One region of the Shewanella sp. cp20 genome, then DNA from elsewhere that is predicted to be linked to it. Evidence: predicted binding sites of a transcription regulator. Region 1 holds the regulator's gene; the other holds the start of a gene.
What was found. The regulator FliA, encoded in region 1, starts transcription of late flagellar genes. The targets are predictions, from matches to a motif close to CTAAAGNTNNNNNNNNNNNNGCCGATA.
Positions count from the first base shown of each region.

Region 2: a site for FliA is predicted at 9,111-9,137, ahead of DB48_RS10220 (DUF5610 domain-containing protein). Genes of this name have one in related genera too.

Region 1 is NZ_JPII01000030.1:90,268-101,868, reverse strand. It holds gene DB48_RS12805 (DUF2802 domain-containing protein) at 1-162, opposite strand, end outside; gene DB48_RS12800 (chemotaxis protein CheW) at 273-767, opposite strand; gene DB48_RS12795 (chemotaxis protein CheW) at 775-1,821, opposite strand; gene DB48_RS12790 (ParA family protein) at 1,805-2,596, opposite strand; gene DB48_RS12785 (hypothetical protein) at 2,643-3,176, opposite strand; partial or broken gene DB48_RS20630 (chemotaxis protein CheB) at 3,169-3,668, opposite strand; partial or broken gene DB48_RS20625 (response regulator) at 3,864-4,280, opposite strand; gene DB48_RS12775 (chemotaxis protein CheA) at 4,373-6,613, opposite strand; gene DB48_RS12770 (protein phosphatase CheZ) at 6,629-7,366, opposite strand; gene cheY (chemotaxis response regulator CheY) at 7,380-7,763, opposite strand; gene DB48_RS12760 (RNA polymerase sigma factor FliA) at 7,806-8,525, opposite strand; gene DB48_RS12755 (MinD/ParA family protein) at 8,518-9,399, opposite strand; gene flhF (flagellar biosynthesis protein FlhF) at 9,404-10,798, opposite strand; gene flhA (flagellar biosynthesis protein FlhA) at 10,810-11,601, opposite strand, start outside.
Region 2 is NZ_JPII01000027.1:141,339-152,939, forward strand. It holds gene DB48_RS10175 (P-II family nitrogen regulator) at 1-51, shown strand, start outside; gene DB48_RS10180 (ammonium transporter) at 65-1,315, shown strand; gene DB48_RS10185 (hypothetical protein) at 1,421-1,747, shown strand; gene DB48_RS10190 (tetratricopeptide repeat protein) at 1,870-3,021, shown strand; gene DB48_RS10195 (substrate-binding periplasmic protein) at 3,198-3,965, opposite strand; gene aroG (3-deoxy-7-phosphoheptulonate synthase AroG) at 4,304-5,356, shown strand; gene DB48_RS20290 (hypothetical protein) at 5,452-5,628, opposite strand; gene DB48_RS10205 (ABCB family ABC transporter ATP-binding protein/permease) at 6,027-7,802, shown strand; gene DB48_RS10210 (hypothetical protein) at 7,878-8,135, shown strand; gene DB48_RS10215 (phosphoglycerate mutase family protein) at 8,490-9,026, opposite strand; gene DB48_RS10220 (DUF5610 domain-containing protein) at 9,180-9,761, shown strand; gene DB48_RS10225 (ferredoxin--NADP reductase) at 10,228-10,968, shown strand; gene DB48_RS10230 (glutathione S-transferase N-terminal domain-containing protein) at 10,979-11,578, shown strand.

The sequences.
Region 1 (11,601 bases):
CTCCTGCTTTACCGCCTCGCGCTGTCGATCGTTCTCTTTAACCAGCAAGGTCAGGGCGTCTATCTTGGCTCTGAGTTTGTTGGTCAATTTCTGCTGATACAGCACCAAACCAAGACAGGCAACCACATACAGTAACGCCGCGATTAAGATCTCATCGCCTATCATAAATGCCGACTCCATTGTTTTTTACGCCTACACTCATCTAACCCTTTTCCACCACGAAAAAAGCCATCGAACGAGGCGACGGCTTTTTATCGTCAATGGCTAAGGGTTTAAAGCTGAGCCAGTTCCATCCACTCTTCATCTGAGAGTAACTTATCGAGATCCACCAGAATGAGCAATTCATTATCGCGATTACTCACCCCTTGAATAAACTTGGCACTCTCTTCTGTGCCCACGTTCGGCGCATTGTCGATCTCCGAGCCACGCAGATAGACCACCTCGGCGACGCTGTCGACCAGAATACCGATCACTTGCTTCTCCGCTTCGATGATCACGATACGGGTAGAGTCATCCACCTCGGCAGAAGGCAGACCAAAACGCGAACGGGTATCAATCACTGTCACCACATTGCCACGAAGGTTAATGATCCCCAACACATAATGAGGAGCCCCCGGCACAGGCGCGATCTCGGTGTAACGCAACACCTCTTGCACCTGCATGACATTGATACCATAGGTTTCATTGTCTAAACGGAAGGTTACCCACTGCAACACTTCATCATCTTTACCTGCAGCAACTGCCGCGACGTTTTTTGCATCTGCCATATCAACCTCAGCCAATAGAGTCCTGACTACCTAAACCCAAATTTAATAATTCAATCAGTGCCTGCACATGTAAGATGCCGCACATCTGTTCTTTTACGACGCCAGCCAGCCAGGGGCGTTTACCCGCTTTGCTACGCCAATTAACTTCTGACTTTAAAATTTTGACGGAATTCACCAGAGACTCACAGGCCAAGCCCCAATTACTGTTCTCTAGGAGTACAATATATTGGTAATCAACAGATTGCGCCAGCTTCTCGTCGTATTTTTCCGGCATCACCCAGGCGCCGGAATCGACAACATTGAGCTGCGAGTCCCTATGAGTTTGAACACCCAGATACCAGTCTGGTCGTCCCATAATATGGTTAATTCGCTCCACCTTAACGATACCGCCAAGGCTTACCAGGGGCACGGCTAAGGTGAGACCCGCCACCTTGAAAAACAGCACCTGAAACTCTTCGTCGAGCTGCTCAATCAACTGCTCTGTCCCCCCGGGCGGTGTCGCCCCGGTTTGAGTCTGCAGCGAGGCTGCCAGTTCGACCTTTTCGGCAACGGCTTCCTCTTGCTTAATACTAGCCGAAGTTTCTAATTTTTCTTCTATTTTTTCCTTAACTTGCGACAAAGGTTTCGCTTGAGTGAGGGTTTCAACCTGTGCAGGCTTGGCCTCAACAATGGCCGACTTAACCTGCTCGAGCGTTTTGAGCTCCTGCTTTGTTACAGTCTTGGTTGCTGTCTCTGTTTCTGTCTCAGTTTCTATCTCGGTCACCGGCGCCAGCAGTTGCTCAAGCGCGAGCTTATTCAGCGGCGGCGCGGCTTGGGTTATCACTGGGCGCAACAGCGCTTGCTGAGTCTGAGTCTGAGTCTGGCGCTGCACTGCGGGGGCTTGTCGAGTCGCTAGCCCATCTTGGCCAGCCGTCGCTTTGCCGTGCTTTTCTTCATGCTCATCTGACGAAGCACTCTCTTGCTCAAGCTCCTCTCGCTCAAGCTCCTCTAGCTCGGGTTCCGAGAGCAGCAGCGAAAAATAATCGAAAACCGCATCGTCAGCCGAGTTTGACATGAGCAAACTCCTTGGTCAGCAGATGATCCAGCAATCTGTCATAGGCCTTCACGCCGCGAGAATGGCTGGCATAATGCGACGCCGGCAAGTGCGCCAGGCTGGCATCACGAAACTTGGTGTCGACCGGGATAACATCTGGCCAAAGCACATCACCATACTCCTCCCCCAGCTGCTGTAAGGCGGCTGGCGACGCCTTGGTGCGTCTGTCATACATGGTCGGAATAATGGTGTAACTGTAGTTGGTATTCTTAGAGCGTCCCATGAGTGTCATGGTTTTGACCATACGGTCTAGCCCCTTTATCGCCAAGAACTCTGTCTGTACCGGAATGATAATGTGTTCGCTGGCGGCAAGCGCATTGACCATCAGCACCCCTAATACCGGCGGGCAATCGATGAGGGCGACATCATAATGCTCATCGACTAAGCTAAGCAGGCGCTTAAGGATCAAGCCCATCCCTTCCTGATGACCGAGAGAGCGATCCAGCGTCGCCAGGGCCATGGTGGCGGGCAGCAAATCGATACCTTCAACCTTAGTAGGCACAATATGGGCAAGCACCTGCTCTTGTGTCAGGCTCTTGTGCTTCAAAAACAGATCATAGAGTGAGGCGGGCACCTCTTCGGAATCTATCCCCAGATAGTAGCCCAGGGACGCATGGGGATCTGTGTCTATCATCAAGACTCGCTTGCCCCGCTTAGCCATGGCGCCTGCTAGGCTCGCCACTGTGGTCGTCTTGCCCACGCCCCCTTTTTGATTTGCTATGGTCCAGATCTTCAAGTAAAACCCCTTAAATCGCCGCGCGTATCGCCATCAGGCTATTGTTTTAATTATCTTCGCGAGTCGTGACTCGAATGCCGCCATGGGGCAGGCTAATTACTTTAACACCATCTTTATCTTCTGACAGCTTAACCGCTTGAGATGGCCCCTGGCCACTCTGTTGCGCCTTATCAGTGGTACTTGCCACCTTTTGCTCGGACTGAGATGGCGCTTCCATAGGTAATAGAGGCGTTAACTCGTCCTGGCCATCAAGCGGTAGGCTTTTTGGCTCATGTCTGGCAATCGACTCGGGCACCTCTGGGCCAATCTCCACCCTCACCTGGCTGCCAGGTTCCGCCTGCTTGATGATAGATTGAGTAAATTCAGGATTATTCTCCATCCAATCGGCCAAGGCCTCGGCCTGCTCGTCGGGCACCATCAAGAGCACCTGGGTCTTCTCGAGCTGAGCTATCTTATCCTCGAGCAGCCCATTCTTATGCCTTAGGTCGAGATAGAGTGAGCCAGTGACTAGACTGCTAACCAACAAGAGAAAAAACAGCAACAGCACAGTGGTGCTGACGCCCTGGCGCTGCCTAGCCACGTCCACTCTCGCGTATGATGGCCTCGGCCATATCATCGAGCGCTATCGATTGACTCGAGATCCCGGCGGCGGTTACCGCCTGCGGCATACCGTAGACCACGCAGCTGGCTTCATCCTGGGCCCAGATGGTTGCACCGACGTTTTTAAGCATCCGCGCCCCTTCGCGACCGTCGGCGCCCATGCCGGTCAATACCACGGCCAGCGTCTCGCCACCGCTCAACTTAGAGGCCGAGGCAAAGGTAATATCGACACAGGGCTTGTAGTTCATATCCGCACTGCCAGCCACGATCTTAATGCGTCCATAGGTGCCGCCGCGTTCAAGCATCATCTGCATCCCGCCGGGTGCCAAATAAGCGCAGCCCGCCCTGAGTTGATCGCCATTCTGCGCCTCTTTCACTTCGATGGCGCACAGGCCTTTAAGCGAGCCGCGAAAGCTGGGGTAAAGGCCGCCGGCATATGCTGGATCAACAAGATGGGATGAGGATAATTAGCCGGTAGCTTAGTCAAGATACGCTGCAGCGCGACGGGGCCACCGGTCGAGGTACCGATCAGCAACAGCTTATATTTCTTACCACTGGCTCTGGGAAGCGGCGCACTCGGGCGCGAAGCCGGACGTTGTGGCTGAGCGCTCTCTCTAGACGGTGCAGTCCCTGTCGTGGCTGTAGGCTTTGGCGGTACACTTCGAGGCAGTATAGGACGAAACACCCGGCGACGGCCCAATGCCTTGATACGCTGCTGCAATAAAGAGATCGCCTCATCTTTATTGGTGGCGATATCTTCAAATCGTTTAGGAAGAAAATCTAATGCACCGGCCTCCAAGGCATCCAGCGTCGCCTTGGCGCCATCATGGGTGAGAGATGAGAACATCAAAATGGGCGTCGGACACTTCGCCATGATCTCACGCACGGCACTGATACCATCCATCACAGGCATCTCGATATCCATGGTGATCACCTGTGGCTTTAACTGCTGCGCCAGCTTAACCGCTTCGGCACCATTGGAAGCAGTACCTATGACCTCTAAATCCGCATCCTTGGTGACAATCTCACTGACTCGACGACGAAAAAAGCTTGAATCATCGACAACTAATACTTTTATGGCCATTCAATTTCCTATCTACAGCAGGATCCTTGCCGAAACAAGGCGTGACGCCTTAGGCATCACGCCGATCCGCTAGCTCGCTGTACCACTAACTGCTATTTCTTATTCTTGGCGTAATGTTTCAATAAGCCGGGTACATCTAATATCAATGCGATGCCACCATCTGAGGTAATCGTGGCGCCGGCCATGCCTGGGGTGCCATGTAGCAGGGTGCCCAGCGGCTTGATCACCACTTCTTCCTGACCAATCAAGGAGTCAACCACGAAACCTATCTGCATGGTACCAAGCTGTACGATCACCACGTGACCATGCTGCTTATCGCCATGCTTGAAGCTCGCGGCCTTGCGGCTCAGCCAATGCTCCAGATAGAAGAGCGGTACGGCTTTTTCTCGCACTATCACGGTTAACTGGCCATCGACAATATTGGTCTTGGTCAGATCCAGATGGAAGATCTCGCTGACACTGGACAGCGGCAAGGCAAACACCTGCTGTGCAACTTCCACCATCAGGGTCGGCATAATCGCCAGGGTCAGCGGCACCTTGATCTCCAGGCAAGTTCCCTTACCTTTCAGGGAATCGATATGCACTGTACCGTTTAGCTGAGTAATGCGCGTCTTCACCACGTCCATGCCAACGCCACGACCCGAGATGTCAGAGATCTCTACCTTAGTGGAGAAGCCTGGAGCGAAGATCAGGTTATAGGCCTCTTCGTCAGACATTCGCGCCGCGGCATCTTCATCCAGAACACCACGCGTTATGGCGATCTGCTTGAGTTTATCGGGATCCATCCCCGCGCCATCGTCTTCAATTTTGAGCAAGATATGATCCCCTTCCTGACTGGCAGAAAGGGTGATGGTACCTGTGCGTGACTTGCCGTTGGCTTCACGCTCGTCGGGCATCTCGATACCATGATCGACCGAGTTGCGCACCAGGTGAACCAAAGGATCGGCAAGGGCTTCAACCAAGTTCTTATCCAGATCCGTGTCTTCGCCTATCATACGAAGATCGATCTCTTTATTCAGGCTGCGGGCCAAGTCACGAACCACACGCGGGAAGCGACCAAATACCTTCTTGATCGGCTGCATGCGGGTCTTCATCACAGCGCCCTGCAGATCGGCAGTCACCAGATCTAGGTTGGCCAGGGCCTTAGACATGTCCTCGTCATCGCGAGAGATCCCCAGGCTAAGCAGACGATTACGCACCAGTACCAGCTCACCGACCATGTTCATGATCTGATCGAGACGCGCGGTATCGACACGTACTGTGGTTTCCGCCTGCGGCATGTTAGCGGCTGGCGCCTTGGCCGCGGCCTTCTCCTTCACCACAGGTTTAGGCGCAGGCGCCTCAACGGGCTGTGCCTTAACACTCGATTGCGCAGGAGTTGTCACTTTAGGTGCGGAGACCTCTGGCGCCTTAGGGGCCGCCTGAGTCGCAGGCTTGCTGGTCTCGCTGCCAGGACCGGCACCGGTCCCATGCAGCTCATCTAGCAGCTTTTCAAATTCATCGTCGGTGATCTCATCGGCATCCACCGGCGGCGAGCTAGGCTCTGGCACCTTGGCAATTGGTGCTGAGGGCGCCTGGAATTTACCCGAACCGTGAAGTTCATCGAGGAGTGACTCGAACTCATCGTCGGTGATGTCGTCACTGTCGTTGGCCTGAACCGGCGCGCTAGCCGCAGCGCTGGCACCCGAAGGCCCTTTTCCGCTGCCGTGAAGCGCATCGAGCAGGGCTTCGAATTCAGACTCATCTATCTCATCGATATCGCCTTCACCGGCAATGGAGGTCACGGGATCATTGCTTACCGGCTCGTCAAACAACTCGACATTGTCATCGAGCGGGGTATCAAACAGCTCGATACCGTCATCGGCCTGTGCATCAGCAGGCGCTTCATCCGGCTGTTCAGAGGCAAGCGTCTCGCCAGCGCCGCCCATTTCCGACGGTAATAAGCCACCAGAGCTCAATAATTTAAGGTTAGCCAACAGGGCATCATCGGCTGGGCTTTGCTCGACACCCGCCTGGGTCTCGGCAAACATAGAATTGATGGTGTCGACGGCCTGTAAAATGATATCCATCAGTTCGGCGGAGACACTGCGTTTCCCTGTGCGTAGCAGGTCGAAGGTATTTTCCGCTTCATGACAGACATCCACCATGGGCGTCAGACTCAAGAAGCCTGCGCCACCTTTAACGGTGTGGAATCCACGGAAGATGGCATTGAGTAGTTCGGTGTCGTCGGGGTTATTCTCTAACGCCACCAGCTGTTCAGAGAGAAGCTCAAGGATCTCACCCGCTTCAATCAAAAAGTCCTGCAGTATCTCTTCATCAACATCAAAGGACATTCATATGACTCCTACTTAGAAACCTAGACTCGACAGCAAGTCATCGACTTCATCTTGCCCTGTCACGACATCATCACGCTGATCAGCGTTCATAATAGGACCTTCAGGTTCGACGCACTTCTCTGATGCTTGGGGTTTATCCGTTGCGGGCTGCTCGCCAAATACGGTTAACATGGAGACCAGGTTACTCTCCACCTCTCGTACCAGCTCGATCACCCTGCGGATCATCTGCCCGGTCAAATCTTGGAAGTCCTGGGCCAGCAATATGTTATTGAGTAACTCTTTCAAACGGTTGGAATCGGATTCGCTGCGTTCGATAAACTGCTGAACGTCATGGCATAGCGCCTTAAATTCGTGCAGCTGAATATCGCGTCTCATCAGACGATCCCAGGAGGGCTTTACGGCCTGTACGTTTGTGGTTAGCGCATCTGCAAGCGGCAGAGATTCTTCGACGGCGTCCATGGTCTTGTTGGCCGCCTGCTCCGTCATGTCGATGACATAATTGAGGCGCTCTTTGGCATCGGGAATTTCGCTATTGGCCAGCTCCACGAGGCGACCGTCCACCTGAAAATCCACTATCGCACTGTGAAGCTGACGGGTAAGGCGACCCACCTCGTCAAACAGCTCTTTCTGAATCGGGCTGGCGATGTCGCGAATTAGCTCATCGGCCTGCTCTTGTTGGCCAGTCTCGAGTAGATCAACGAGTTGCTTGGCCTGTGCTAAATTGATCAGCCCTGAAGTTTCTGCCTGCATAGCTCAACCTTGATTAACCGAGTCGTTCGAAAATTTTGTCTAACTTCTCTTTCAATGTCGCCGCAGTAAAAGGTTTCACCACATAGCCATTCACACCGGCCTGGGCCGCTGCGATGATCTGTTCCCTTTTCGCTTCCGCAGTCACCATCAACACAGGAATGTGTTTCAGGTTGTCATCGGCGCGGATAGCCTTTAATAGGTCGATACCCTGCATCCCAGGCATATTCCAATCGGTTACGACAAAATCAAAATCGCCTTTTTGCAACATAGGCAAGGCTGTCGAACCGTCATCTGCTTCCTGAGTGTTATTAAAACCCAAGTCTCTCAACAAGTTCTTGATGATGCGTCTCATTGTTGAGAAATCGTCAACAACGAGAATCTTCATATTCTTGTCCAAGGTTTCCTCCGCGGAGCTGTTTTTATATTGCTCATGTAATCGTTATATTTTGGTCCAATGCTTGAGTTTCGCTTTGAGTCTGAGCATCGCCTGGCTGTGTATCTGGCTTACTCGGGATTCGCTGACATCAAGTACGGCACCGATCTCTTTTAAATTTAATGCTTCGTCATAATATAACGACAAAACTAATCCATCTCTTTCTGGCAGTAATTTAATCGCTTCTACGAGGGCCTCATGAAACTGTGTCTCTGCCAGAGATTCAAATGCGTCGTCCTGGTGATCATCTTCCTGTCTTACTACATCGACCGATACACCAAGATCTTCAATTCCAACTACTTTCCCGACTGAAACATCATTAAGAATATGATGGTACTCATCGAGCGGCATATCAAGTCGATCCGCAATTTCATTATCTTTTGCGTCACGTCCAAGTTCTTGTTCTAGCTCGTCAATCACCTGTGCTATGCGGCGTTGATTGCGGTGAACCGACCTGGGTACCCAGTCGCCACGGCGGATTTCGTCGAGCATAGAGCCACGAATGCGTATTCCGGCAAAAGTTTCAAACTTAGCCCCCTTGCTGCCGTCGAACTTGGCCGAGGCTTCGAGCAGGCCCATCATACCTGCTTGTAACAAATCATCCAATTGCACCGAGGCGGGCAGACGAGCAAGTAAATGGTGAGCAATCCTTTTAACCAACGGTGCATACTGTTCGACAATAGAAGCTTTGTTATCTAAACAAGTATACGCAGCGGCTTTACTCACTCGTACGATCCTCTTGATATTCTGGGCGTTGTACCAAACGTTCCACAAAGAACTCTAGGTGGCCGCCCGGCTGTTGTGGCACTGGCCAGCTAATGATCTTATTAGCCAAACCATGATAAGCAATCGACGCCGGCGACTTAGGAAACGCCTCGACGATCAGCTTTTGTTTACGAACTGACTTGCGAAGGTTTTCATCGAAGGGGATAGTCGCAACCAGCTCCAGAGCCACGTCGAGAAAACGGTCGGTTACCTTGCTAAGTTTAGCAAACAACTCCATCCCTTCTCGCAAACTTCTGACCATGTTGGCCACAATCTTAAATCTGAATACGCCGTGCTCGCGGCTCAGAATCTTAATTAAAGCATAGGCATCGGTAATAGAGGTCGGCTCATCACAGACCACGACCAAGACATCTTGCGAGGCGCGAGAGAAGCTGAGCACCATGTCCGAGATACCGGCAGCGGTATCCACGACCAGGATATCAAACTGGGTCTTCATCTCACTGAAGGCACGGATTAGGCCGGCATGCTGCGCAGGTGTCAGCTCCACCATGGCCTGGGTACCGGAAGTCGCAGGAATAATACCAATTCCCTTAGGACCACGAACGATGATCTCGTCAAGGTCGGCCTCACCGGATAATACGTGGGACAGATTGCGCTCAGCCCTTAGGCCCAACATGACATCGACGTTGGCTAGACCCAAGTCGGCATCGAGCACAAGCACTCGCTTGCCCTTCTCGGCCAGGGAGACGGCGGTGTTGATCGATACGCTAGTTTTACCTACGCCACCTTTACCACCGGTTACGGCAATTACTTTTACTTTTTCGTTATATGGTTGATTCATCATACGTAAACCGCTTGCTTGATCCCGACTCATTATATTACTCAAATGCGTAGGCCTGTTCATATGACCTTTCGTTATTCTGTATTGGTTGCACTTTCTTTTCGAGTACCGACAGGGCCTTGTTGGCTAAGGCTAAGGTGTCGGCCACTTGCATATCTTCTGGCACTCGCTGGCCATCGGTGACATAACTCAAGGGTAATCCACTTTGAATCAACACACTCAATGCTGGCGCCAAGGCCACCGATTCATCTAATTTGGTCAAAATCGCACCGGATAATGGAATCCGAGTAAACTGCGCGACGGCATCTTCAAGCACTCTTCTTTGACTTGTAGATGACAGTACCAGATAACTGCGAATAGGTAATCTGCTATTTGCAGTTAAATTATCAAGTTGCTGGAACAATCTCACATCTCTTTGTCCCATGCCCGCCGTATCTATCAATACTAGCTTGCGATTGCGGAACTGATAAAGAATTTGTTCCAACTCATTGAGATCATGAGCTTGCTTGACCGGACACCCCATTATTTTGCCATAGGTTGCCAGCTGCTCATAGGCTCCAATGCGATAATGATCGGTTGTAATTAATGCAACTTGATCTGAACCATGTTGCGCGGCGAATCGAGCGGCTAATTTTGCGACACTCGTCGTCTTGCCGACACCGGTCGGACCGACAAAGGCAACCACGCCGCCCTGACGGACAATATCATCCCCCTGGTTGTCGAGCATGTTTGCCAGGCTACGCGGCAGCGCCTTCACCAGATCTGCTGGCACATAGTGTTCGCTCAAGGCCGACAATTTAGCGGCAACCTCAGGACTAAACTCGGCGTCGAGCAGACGACTCTCTAACATGGCACCGACAGGATCCAGGCGGCTCTTCTGCTCGGTCAGCAGTGAGGTCACCTGATGGGTCAGCAGGTTACGCAGGGAGGCCAGCTCCTCACGCATGGATTCAATCTCGCTGCTGGCCGCGCCGCTCTTTTCACGCTTAGAACGATTGAGAACAGGGCTCTCCTGGTGACTGATTGCAGGGGCCTCCTCTTTAGGCGCCTTCAATCCTTGGGCCCAGGCGGGCATCTCGAGTGCTTCATTTGACTGACTTAACTGCTGACTGACGCGATTTTGTTGACGCTCAAGCAGGGCCTGCAGCGAATCGACCACGGGTGATGGTTGTTTTTTTGACTCTGCCTTGATGGGTTGGCGACCGATAGACACCTTCTCTTCGGCAAGGTCTAGAAAGCTGGGTGACAGGGGCGCGGCATCGCTTGATTTGGCCACGCTTGGCTTAGGCTCGTCGTAGTCGACCGCGGCCACAATCTCTATGCCGCCGGTGACTTTTTTATTGGACATGATCACCGCATCCGAGCCTAAAGTCTCTTTTACCTGGGCCAATGCAGAGCGCATATCTTTTGCCAAAAAACGTTTAATTTTCAATTAAATACCCTCTACTGGCCGACCGCCGATACGATGCGAATTTGTTTCTCATCGGGTACCTCTTGGTAAGAGATCACCCTTAGATTTGGAATCGTATGTTTAACAAAACGCGACAGCGTCGAACGTAACATACCCGAAGTCAGTAGGATGGCTGGCTGACCCACCATCTCCTGACGCTGGGATGCGTCGAGTAACGACTTTTGCATCCTCTCGGCAAGGCTAGGTTCGATATTCGGCCCCTCGCCTCCCGTTGCCTGCATAGACTGATGCAACATCTGTTCCAATTCCGGCGCCAAAGTAATGACAGGAATTTCCGGCTCTGGCCCGCTTATTTCTTGTACAATCATGCGTTTAAGCGCAATACGTACGGCGGCGGTGAGCACCTCGGTATCGTTACTCTTAGGCCCGTACTCGAGTAGCGTCTGAACGATTGTCTTAAGATCGCGAATGGAGACGCCTTCATTAAGCAGGTTCTGCATCACCTTGACCACAGTGCCCAGCGGCAAGACATCGGGAATAAAGCCGCTGACCAGCTTAGGCGAATGCTTGGCCAGCATATCCATCAGCTGCTGCACCTCTTCGTAACCCAGCAGCTTAGAGGCGTTGTTGGTCAATAACTGACTCAGGTGAGTGGCCACTACCGTGGCGGCATCAACGACCGTATAGCCTAAGGTCTGAGCGTGTTCTCTTAGCTCGGGTGCTATCCATACCGCCTCGAGTCCGAAGGCCGGGTCTGTGGTCTCTACACCATCCAGCTTGCCGTAGACCTGGCCAGGGTTGATGGCCAGCTCACAATCGTGACG
Region 2 (11,601 bases), on a different contig from region 1:
GATCAGGTGATCCGTATCCGTACCGGCGAACTCGATAACGAAGCACTTTAAGGGGGTAATTCCAATGGAAGAGTTAGTAAAATTAGGTGCGACAGTATCTGAGTTGAGGTTTGCGCTCGACACCTTTTATTTCTTGATCTCAGGCGCGCTGGTGATGTGGATGGCGGCGGGCTTTGCCATGTTGGAAGCGGGCCTGGTTCGCTCTAAGAACACCACAGAGATCTTAACCAAGAACGTCTGTCTCTATTCTATCGCCTGTATCATGTATCTGGTGGTGGGTTACAACATCATGTATGTGGATAACGCCGAGGGCGGCTGGTTACCTTCGTTCGCCAGTCTCATTGGTGCTCAGGCCAGTGATGCCGACCATGCGCTGGAGTCGGATTTCTTCTTCCAGGTGGTGTTTGTGGCGACGGCTATGTCTATCGTCTCTGGCGCCGTTGCCGAGCGTATGAAGCTGTGGGCCTTCCTGATCTTCTCTGTGGTGATGACAGGGCTTATCTATCCAATCGAGGGTAACTGGACCTGGGGCGGCGGTTTCCTCTCAGAGGCGGGATTTGTCGACTTTGCCGGCAGTGGCATAGTGCACATGGCGGGCGCAGCCGCGGCGATCTCAGGCGTCTTGTTGCTCGGCGCTCGTAAGGGCAAGTATGGCCCTAACGGTCAGGTTAACCCTATCCCAGGTTCAAACCTGCCTATGGCTACCCTAGGTATGTTCATTCTGTGGATGGGTTGGTTCGGCTTTAACGGTGGCTCTCAGCTACTGGTGTCTGATGCCGAAAATGCCTCGGCGGTGGCGAAGATCTTCGTCAACACCAACTCTGCAGCCGCGTTCGGCGCCGTCTCAGCCCTGGTGGTCTGTAAGATGGTATGGGGTAAGGCGGATCTGACCATGATCTTAAACGGCGCCTTGGCGGGCCTGGTGGCGATCACCGCCGATCCGCTGTCGCCTTCGCTGCCTCTGGCCGGGGTTATCGGCCTGGTAGCCGGTGGTCTGGTGGTCTTCTCTATCGTGATGTTCGATCGAATCAAGATTGACGATCCTGTCGGCGCGATTTCGGTACACGGTGTTGCCGGTCTGTTTGGTCTGGTGTTAGTGCCACTATCAAATGCCGATGCGACGCTGTTGGGTCAGCTCTATGGTGCGGCTGTTATCTTCGCCTGGGTGTTCTCGGCTTCTTTTGCGGCCTGGTATCTACTCAAGGTCACCATGGGTATCCGTGTCTCTGAAGAGGAAGAGTACAACGGCATGGACGCATCGGATTGTGGTATCGATGCCTATCCTGAGTTTGTCTCGCTCAAGAGCGCCAGCTGATACTCCTCTAGACTAGATAGTCTGATAAACAGGGTCCGTGCCTCATGGTGCGGACCCTGTTTTTTGTATTATGCTATCGACAGGGATGGTGTGAGGAGCGTTAACATGAAGCAGTCTCTCTGGGTATTGGTTTTGATGCTGATGTCGGCTCAGCTGCAGGCGGGCCAGGTGGTGGTGCGTAAGTCGAGTGAGCCTTTCGATGCCTTTGCCGTGCGCGATAAGGTGCAGCAGGATTTCGCGTGGCGAGAATCTTTGCGTATGCAGCAACAGATTAAGATATTACAGAGTCTCCCCCTGGGCTGTGTGATGTTTAAGCTGCCCTATGCCTACTATCGTTGTGGCGCGAATTTCTATCGTCCCTATCAGTATCGAGACGAGGGCACGGCTCCCATGCAGCTCTATATTCAGGTCGATCCGCCAGTTGCTCAGTGATTGTTAATATTTTGTAACGCTTTGCGTGGGGCAAAATGAAAAAGCCTACTTTATGATAGATCTTACGGTGCCCTCATCAGCGTAGGTTTAATATGAAAAGGCTATTTGAGTATAGGCGCGCTATGTTGTTGTTATGCTTCATAGTGAGCGGTTGTGCCAGCGGCCCGGGTAAGGAAACCCTCGCTAATATAGATCAATACTTTGCCGACGAAGAATTCACGGCGGTAGCGGTTCAAGTCACCCCAGATAAGCTGTTTGCATTGCCCACACAGGTAACTGTGGATCTGCGGCAAGATTATAAGCGTAGCCGAATGGCAAGGGACTATATTGCCGCCAACTTGTGGCTGGCTAATTACATCAATGCCGATAAGGGTGGCTTCAAGTACCGAGATAATCTGACCAAGATCCCCGCCGATACCTTTGATGCCAGGGCAGGTAACTGCCTGTCGCTGGTGCTGCTGAGTGCCTCGCTGGCCGATGCCTTAGGGGTCGATGTCGAGTTTCAAGAGGTCGAGGTTCCGCCCGTGTGGGATAAGGCCGGTGATTTCTATCTGGTGAATGGTCACATCAATCTGCGCCTCATTCCACGAGAGACGAGTGATACCTTCCTTGCCGACAAAAATGCGCTGCAGATCGATTTTCTGCCCGAACGTACCATGCGTGGCTACGCTAAGCGGCGTATCGATAGAACTACCGTCATGGCGATGTTCTATAACAATGTCGCGGCGGAGTCGCTGGTTGAGGGACGTTACGATCAGGCCTATGCCTACCTGAAACAGAGCCTCATGTTGAAGGCCGACTTTATACCCGCCTTGAATACTCTGGCAATTCTCTACCGCTACAAGGGGTTGGATGATAGGGCGGAGACCCTCTATAAGCTGGCGTTATCCCAAGACAGTGAGGATATGAATGCCCTGTTTAATTACAGTGTGCTGCTGGCCAGCCAAGACAGATTAGAGGAGTGGGCTGAGGTACATAAGACCCTGGAACTGGTCAGGATCCGTAATCCCTATTATTACTATGACATGGCGCAGCAGGCCTATTCAGAGCACGAGTACCAGACCGCGTTGGCCTGGTACAAACGCGCGGTGGAGAAGGCTGACTATCGCCATGAGTTTTACTTCGGTCTCTCCAGAGCCTATTGGGCCACGGGGGATGAGCGCAGGGCTAAGCTGAATATGCAAAAGGCCTTGTCCTTATCTGTGGATGAATATAACCAGCGACGCTATCAGGCCAAGTTGCAGGCGATGCAGTCGCATCAAGGTATTCATTAACCCTGTATTCATTAACTAAGGCATTTATTAACCAAGGTATTTATTAATTAAGGCATTTATTCACTAAGGTATTTTTTACCAAGGTATTCATAAATAAGGCGCCTGTGAGAGGCGTCTTTCATGTCATGCCTATCCTGGTTGAATGAAGCGATTTGAATCGCCAGCGAATACCGACACTATTTTAGCTCTACAGGCATCTTCTCAGGCTCTGGCGCTGAGTCGATGCTTCGGCTTTTCTCCTCAGCTTCCTCTCTGTCCAACTGGGCGATACCCAAGTCTATTTTTTCTGCAATGGCTTGGCTGTGACAGGCTATCTTGCGTGGAGCCGGCGCAAACAGGGGATGGCGAACCGTTGCCAGAAGGGTGTCGACTCTAAACTTGAGCTGTTCGCGGTAATATTCAAATATGCGCCCTTCCAAGATAATGGCTTCGACCCTTCCAGAAAACAGCATCATCACCTGGCTTTTCTGGCTGTTGGATTCGCCATATTGCGGGTTATTGAGTGCCATCTGGTAGAAGTCTTTACCTAAATATTGCGTCGCATTCTGAAATCCCATGACAGAGATCGCCGCCAGATCGGTGACTGAGTCGATGAGCAGTTTATTGCTGGCCAGAGTAAACACGCTGTTTTGGTAACTGATAAGGCTGCGGGTGTAGTAGAGGCCCGCTAGGTTCTCGGGGGCATTGATGAGGCAATCGACATTGCCGCTGGCGACCTGGCGGAACGCTCGCTTATTGGGGGATAGATGAATGTGTCCGATCGATAACGACTGCCTGGCTAACACCGCCGCGAGACGCTCATATTGAATCCCGCTCTGACCGTTGGCAAAGAAATAGGGGGGAATGGTGTTGCTGACCGCAAAGGAGATCTCTGTGTTAGCAGCGTGTGCCAGAAGCGGGTTTGAAAAAAGTATAAAACCAGATGCCAGCAGCAATTTTCTCATCGGGGCGATGGTTACCTCAACAGGGGCTGTTGCGCCATCTCGAGAGCCTCGGTGTCACTCTCTTATGACCTTTAATAATCTACTATAGATAGGCTTCTAGCCGATTTCCAGACAAATGTTAACAATTTGTTTTGTCTCTATCCGTTTATATCGCTGGCTTAGCTGGGAAAGTTTTAAATAAAAATAATAATTTAATCTTATATAACAGATGGTTATTTTTATATTTTTAATTTTATTAATGTTTGGTTGCAATAGCGGAGGATACTGGATAAATTGAAATCAGTAGTGCAATAGAGAGACCCTTATTTAATCCAGAGCCGGAGTGGAAAATAAATATCATGTATTATCAAACTGATGACGTTCGCATTAATAAAATTAAAGAGTTGTTACCCCCTGTCGCCATTCTTGAGCGATTTCCGGCAAGCGAAAATGCATCGGCAACAGTGTTTAACGCACGGCAGAATATACACAATATCCTTAAAAAAGAAGATGATCGTCTGTTAGTGATCATTGGCCCTTGTTCTATCCATGATCCTAAGGCGGCGCTTGAATACGGTGAGAGACTCGCCAAATTGCGTGAGCAATATAAGGATCAACTCGAGGTGGTGATGCGCGTCTATTTCGAGAAGCCGCGTACCACAGTGGGCTGGAAAGGCTTGATCAACGACCCTTACATGGATAACAGTTTTAAGTTGAACGATGGTTTGCGTACTGCGCGTAAACTGCTGTTAGATCTCAACGATTTAGGCGTGCCTACTGCGGGTGAATTCCTGGATATGATCACCCCACAATATGTGGCGGATCTCATGTGTTGGGGCGCAATTGGCGCTCGTACCACAGAGTCACAGGTACACAGAGAGTTGGCATCGGGCCTCTCTTGCCCCGTAGGTTTCAAGAATGGGACCGATGGCACCATCAAGGTCGCTATCGACGCGATCGGCGCGGCCAGTGCACCTCACCATTTTCTGTCGGTGACCAAGTATGGCCATTCGGCGATCGTCTCCACCAAGGGCAACCCCGATTGTCACATCATTCTGCGTGGAGGCAAGGAGCCTAACTATAGCGCCGAACACGTTCAGGCGATCAGTGAACAGCTGGCGAAGGCAAACCTGCCGCAAAATATCATGGTGGATTTTAGCCATGCCAATAGCAGTAAACAGTTCAAGCGTCAGATGCTGGTGGCCGAAGATGTGGCCAGTCAGGTAAGTGCCGGTGAGCGTGCGATTTTCGGCGTAATGGTCGAGAGTCACCTGGTCGAGGGACGTCAGGATTATATCGAAGGGCAACCTTTGTGTTACGGTCAGAGCATCACAGATGCCTGTATTGGTTGGGAAGATACCGAGACTTTGCTGGCACAGCTCAATCAGAGTGTGCTCGAACGTCGCGCTTAGTCTGGCCTTCATCTGCTGAGCTTGCTCAGCCGGGTGTCGACGAGAAACTAAAAAGGAAGCCAATTGGCTTCCTTTTTTGCATTCTGCTAGCCCGTTTATTTGGCTTGTTGTTTCACCAGATATTCATTGGCCTTAGCCAGACTGCCAAAAGACGATATTAAATTGTTTTGACCCTTTTGCTGAATTTCTGGGCTGTTCGATTCTGTCATCATCCATACCCAAGTTTGTACCAATGGCAGTGGAGGGTATTGCACGTCAGATGATTGTGGCATATCGGCTTCCTTTAAAAAATGGGGGTTATTCCCGCTCTGCTTTTGCTCGGCTTGAACTGCCTTAAGCTGATCTTGAGATTATCAAAATCTCCGGCAAGAGATAACAATAATTACCCCGTTGAAACATTAAAGTGATAATTATTCTCTCAAGAATAATGCTTTTTTCTGATTTTGCCATCATTTTGTCAATCTAAAGTCGTGCCAGGCTGTACAAACGAATGCTCCTAAAGTCTGATATTGGACAGCTTGCATAGGGCAAAATGCTAACCCCTTGGCAAAGCTGAACAATTGCGCTAGTGGCGGATGAGTCTACTAAGGTAAGATGGTGGATGTTATGGCTTTTATCTCGATTTCATCTAAATGCCATCCTCCCAATATTGATGCTAGCTGGAGTTGCCATGCGTCCCACGCTCTATTTTGATGGTCCTATCGATAAATTGAACTGGCAGGTCCTGAAACTGCTTTGGCCCTATCTATTGGAGTTCAAGGGGCGGGTGGTACTGGCGCTGGCCTGTCTGGTGGTGGCGAAAATGGCAAGCGTCGGTCTGCCTTTCGTGCTCAAACACCTGGTGGATACCCTGAGTGAGGCCTTGAGTGAGCAGATAATTGCGGTGCCCATCGCCCTGGTGCTGGCATACGGTAGTCTACGCCTGCTGAACACAGTGATCTCCGAGGTGAGAGACACGCTATTTGGTCGGGTTACCGAACGAGCGATAAGGCGTTTGGGCTTGTCTGTGTTTGATCATCTGCATCGGCTGGATCTCGCGTTTCACCTGGAACGGCGCACCGGCGGCCTGTCTCGAGATATAGAACGGGGCACCAGTGGGGTCAGCTTCTTGATGCGTTTCATGGTGTTCAACATAGTGCCGACCCTGCTCGAGATCGCACTGGTGGTGGGCATCTTGCTTTATAACTATGGCTGGGCGTTCGCCATCATTACGTTAAGCGCCGTCGTCGCTTATATCCTATTTTCCATCTTTGCCACCGAGTGGCGCACCGGCTTCGTGCGTGAGGCGGCTATGGCAGATTCTCAGTCCAATACCCGCGCCATCGACAGCCTGCTCAACTATGAGACGGTGAAGTATTTTAACAACGAGGCCTATGAGTCTGAGCAATATGATCAGGCCCTCGAGCGATGGGAGGTGGCCAAGCGTAAGAATCGACTCTCTCTGTTTGCCCTCAATGCCGGTCAGGCGTTGATCATCTCGCTGGCGATGACGCTGATGTTGGCATTGGCCGCGAGTCAGGTCAGTCAGGGAGCCATGACCATAGGTGACTTCGTGCTGATCAACGCCTTCATGATGCAGCTGTTTATGCCGCTGAATTTTTTAGGCTTTGTCTATCGCGAGATACGCGGCGCGCTGGCCAATATCGAGCGCATGTTTAGTCTGCTAGATAGAGTGCCAAAGATTGAGGATGCGCCCGACGCTAAGTCGCCCCAGATCACGCTGGGGAGCCTTAGGTTTGAGGGAGTCAGTTTTCGTTACGGCGACAGGCCTATCTTGTCCGATGTGAGTTTCGAGATCCCTGCTGGGCATAAGGTGGCGATTGTGGGGGATAGCGGCGCGGGTAAATCCACCATAGTGAAGCTGCTGTTTCGCTTCTATGAGGCGCAGCAGGGGGTTATCAGCATAGATGGGCATGATACTAAGGCGCTGACCCAACACGCGCTGCGTAGCGCCATTGCCATAGTGCCGCAAGATACCGTGTTGTTTAACGACTCCTTGCTGGAGAATATTCGTTATGGTCTGCCGGGGGCCAGCGATGAGCAAGTGAAGGAGGCGATAGAACTGGCCCATCTCTCTCATTTTGTCTCACAACTCAGCGAGGGTTGGCATACCAAGGTGGGCGAGCGCGGGCTAAAGCTATCCGGTGGCGAGAAGCAGAGGGTGGCGATCGCCAGGGCGATTCTTAAGGGCTCACCCCTATTGGTGTTCGACGAGGCGACCTCGTCTCTAGATAGTCATTCGGAGCAGGCGATCCTCAATGCCCTCAAGGAGATGGCCAAGGGGCATACCAGTCTGGTGATCGCCCACAGGCTGTCGACGGTCGTGGATGCCGACCAGATCTTGGTTCTAAGTCAGGGGAAGATCGTCGAGCGCGGCGATCATCAGAGCCTGCTGGCAGCCAATGGCCTCTACAAGAAGCTGTGGACGGTACAAAATCAACATTAATTGTAGGGGGTTAAGTATTCGTTCAGGTTTGATTTGCATAATATTTGTCAATAACAAACCTGTGGAGGCGGTCCCATGAAAAATATCCCTATACATGCAAGTATCGAAGGTCAGGCGCGGGTTGTGGATACCGATTGGCTAGCCATCATGGCGACCTTGAAAGAGCGGGGGCTGGAACAGGAGGAGTTGGTCACCGTTTATGCCCAACTTAGCTCCTACTTAAGGGTCACGACTCGGGGCCTGACGCTGGCGATGATACCAGCCTCGACCGTGATCGAGGGGCTGACTCGCGAGGTAAAACACTGCGCGAATGACTATGCGGGGATGTTATAGGGGGTTACTGCCTGAGTGGCAGGTAGAAAGATTAGGCTGACTTTGAGGTATTGACCGGTCTCCAGCCGTCGCAAAGGAGGCTGAGTTTGCTATTTTGCGGTTCATAAGGCGTAAGCCTAATGATCTCTCCCCCCTTGAAGCAGATAGTCTCACCTTCGATAACCGTTAATCGGTTGCAGTTTTGGCAGCTAACCGACAAGGGTTTACTTTTATTTCCCGCTCCAAAAAACGAATTACTCACCTGTGACTCTCCATGGCTGGGCTTGTTGCCAGCACCTGCTGCTAATCCATATATCGCTAATGTAATCAAGTTTAGTCTATAAAGCTAGCGCTATCTAGACTAATGTCTAATCCTTATTGGGTATTGCTTGAACTTGCACCATATTGGGTTTTTATCAGACTACTTGGGCCATCTTGGTGCAGGGAAAGGATAAATAAATTGTCATATTCATCCTCTCCCAATTGAGGTATCTCTGGTCCTCTCAGTGCCTTGATGATCAGTGGTACAGTATTGGAATGCCCCGCAATGACCACATTGCCTTCCTGCGCCATGACGCTATCGACGATAGCCGCTATATGCTTGTCCATCTCCCTGCCCGCGTCGATAACGATCAGAGGAATCCCTTTCGCGGCGATAAGCGGCGCCAAAGTTTCCTGGGTGCGCTTAAATTGTGTCGATATGGCCAGGGTGAGTGGGGTATCGGCCAGGCTCTCTACCAACGCTTGTGCCCTCAACTTGCCCGCGTCATTCAGGCTAGGGTCGCGACCTTGAGTGGCCTTTTCCCCATGACGTACCAAAATCACAGTCTTACTGGCAATTGCCGCATTGGCCTGGGCTATAGGCAGGTAACCTAATAGGGCGAGAAGCCCAAAGCTGATGAGTCGTAACATAAGCATCCCTATCTATTTTAACGAGTTGGCTAGCATATCCTATTTCGCTGAGTATGCCGATGACAGATTAATTGGGTCTTAGGGCTAAAGTTGTTTATAAAATGGACGATAATTATAGCTGAGGGTTAATTTAATTTGGTGAGCGAGGCGATTATGGAGATTCAAAATCACGGCGGAGCCGTATCTGCGGCGGCGCATAACAAGACAGATTCGACGACTAACCATGGTCAGCAAGTCTCCGAAGTGGCTAAGAACAAGACGGCCCTGGCGGCCAGTAAACAGTTGATGAATACGGCGATCCTGGAAGCGCAGCAAGATGTGAACCTGAGCGCAGGCAATGAGCCCATGCAGCTGCTCTACAAGGCAGCAATCGAGGCGATCAATGAGGAGCTGGCGCCCACTATGGGCGAGCACGCCATTGAGACGGCTGTGGCTCAAGGGGTCGATACCTCGCCCGAGGCGACGGCCGAGCGCATCGTTAGCTTTGCCACCCAGTTTTTTGCCATACACCAGGAGCAAAACAGTGGCATGTCGTTCGATGAACAGTTGAGCTCCTTCATGGACATTATCGGCGGGGCGATAGACCAAGGTTTCGATGAGGCCAAAGATATCCTCTCTGGGCTCAAGGTGCTTGAAGGTGACATCGAGGCTGGGGTCGACAAGACCTACGGCCTAGTACAGGAAGGGCTACAGGCATTCAGAGACAGTTTCAATCAGGAGCCTGAGCAAGAATAGCGTCTCTTTCGATACCATTTGACTAGGGCCTGTTGAACTTTGCTGTTTGTTTTTGCAGCAGTTTGAAGGTGGTTTATACAAGGCAGAGCCTGTGTCGTGTAGTTCTCTACACAAACTGGCGATAACGCCGTAGAAATGGCCTACAAACGCTGCCCAACGGGTTCATCTAAACGCGCGCTGCACTTTATGAAAGGCTTCCTGCCTTTCATCGCAGGCGGTCAGCGACGCTGTTAGAAATCGTTCCAGACGATTTATTTGTTGTTCGCCATTCACATAGAGTAACTATGCTTCATGGCTCTCGCCTCGCGCAAAACGCGTTTAGATTGAACAAAAATTAAACTTGAAAAATCAACAGGCCCTAGGATAAACCCCTTCATATAAGGGGTTTTTTGTTGTCTTGACTCGGATAGAAAATCTATGAATCATGGGAGTATCAGTGTCGATTGATGCCAGCAGAGGTGGCGATATGTGGGGAGAGGCAAAGGTTGTAGAGCGGATTGACTGGAGCGATCAGTTATTTACCTTGAAGCTGTCGGCGGATATCGGCGAGTTTATTGCTGGGCAATTTATCAAGTTGTCGTTGCATATCGACGATAAACGTGTCGCCCGGGCCTATTCTTTGGTCAATGCGCCCGATGCGCCGCTGCTCGAGGTGCTGGCAGTGAGTGTTGACGACGGGCTGCTTTCGCCTAAGCTCCAGGCCTTAGGGCCGGGGGATAGCGTCGATATTTCTACCAAGGCGGCGGGTTTCATGACGCTGGATGAGCTCCCTGAGCAGGGCAAACATCTGTGGTTTTTTGCCACGGGCACAGCAGTGGGCCCCTTTATCTCCATGATGAGAACCGCCGAGCCCTGGCAGAGATTTGAGCGTGTGATCTTAGTATATGGGGTGAGGTATCAAGACGATCTCGCCTATTTTCAGGAGCTTAAATCGTTCGAGGCGCAATACCCTGAGCAGTTTACCTTAGTCACCTCAGTGACCCGAGAGCCGGTGGAAGGGGCGCTGAGTTGCCGCATCACCCAAGGGGTAGAGAGCGGCGTGATAGAGCAGCAGGTTGGCCTCAGCCTAAGCGCACAAGATTCACAGGTGATGATCTGTGGTCATCCAGAGATGATAAAAGAACTCAATACCCTGTTGCAGTCCCGTGGCCTGGCTAAAAATCTTCGCCGCGCGCCAGGACAGATCACCGTCGAGAAATATTGGTAGAGGAAGCGAGATGCAATTACTGTTTTCTGACGCATCACCCTACGCAAGAACCGTGCGTGTCGTCATCGCACAGTTTGCCATCAGGGGGATCGAGCCGGTAGCGGTGAACCCATTGGACAATACCGAGCTACTGCTAGATGCCAATCCCCTGGCCAAGATCCCCTGTTTGTTATTAAACGATGGCGGCGCCTTGTATGATAGCGAGGTGATCCTGCGCTACCTGGATCATGAATATTGCGGTGGTGAGCTGTTTGGTCAGCCTGGTGATTCTTGGTATGGCGAGACTCAATACTCCCTGATCAAGGGGCTGCTCGACAGTGCGGTGGCGTTAAGGCAGGAGCAGATGCGGGACGATGAAGGATTGCGTAGCCCGTTCTGGACGGCGAGATTCGAGCAAGCCTTACTCAGGGGGCTGGCACAGATAGAGCTGATGGCCATTTCTGGGCACAGCAAGTTGTCGTTGCAGCAGATTTGTCTCGCCTGCCTGTTAGAGTATTTGGATTTTCGTCATCCTGACCTGGATTGGCGTAAGGTGGCGCCCGCTACAGCCAGATGGCTACAGACTTTCTCTATGGGCGCGGCCATGTTAACCACGCGTCCCCGCGCCTAGCCTTTGCCAAGTTGCTGCTAGTA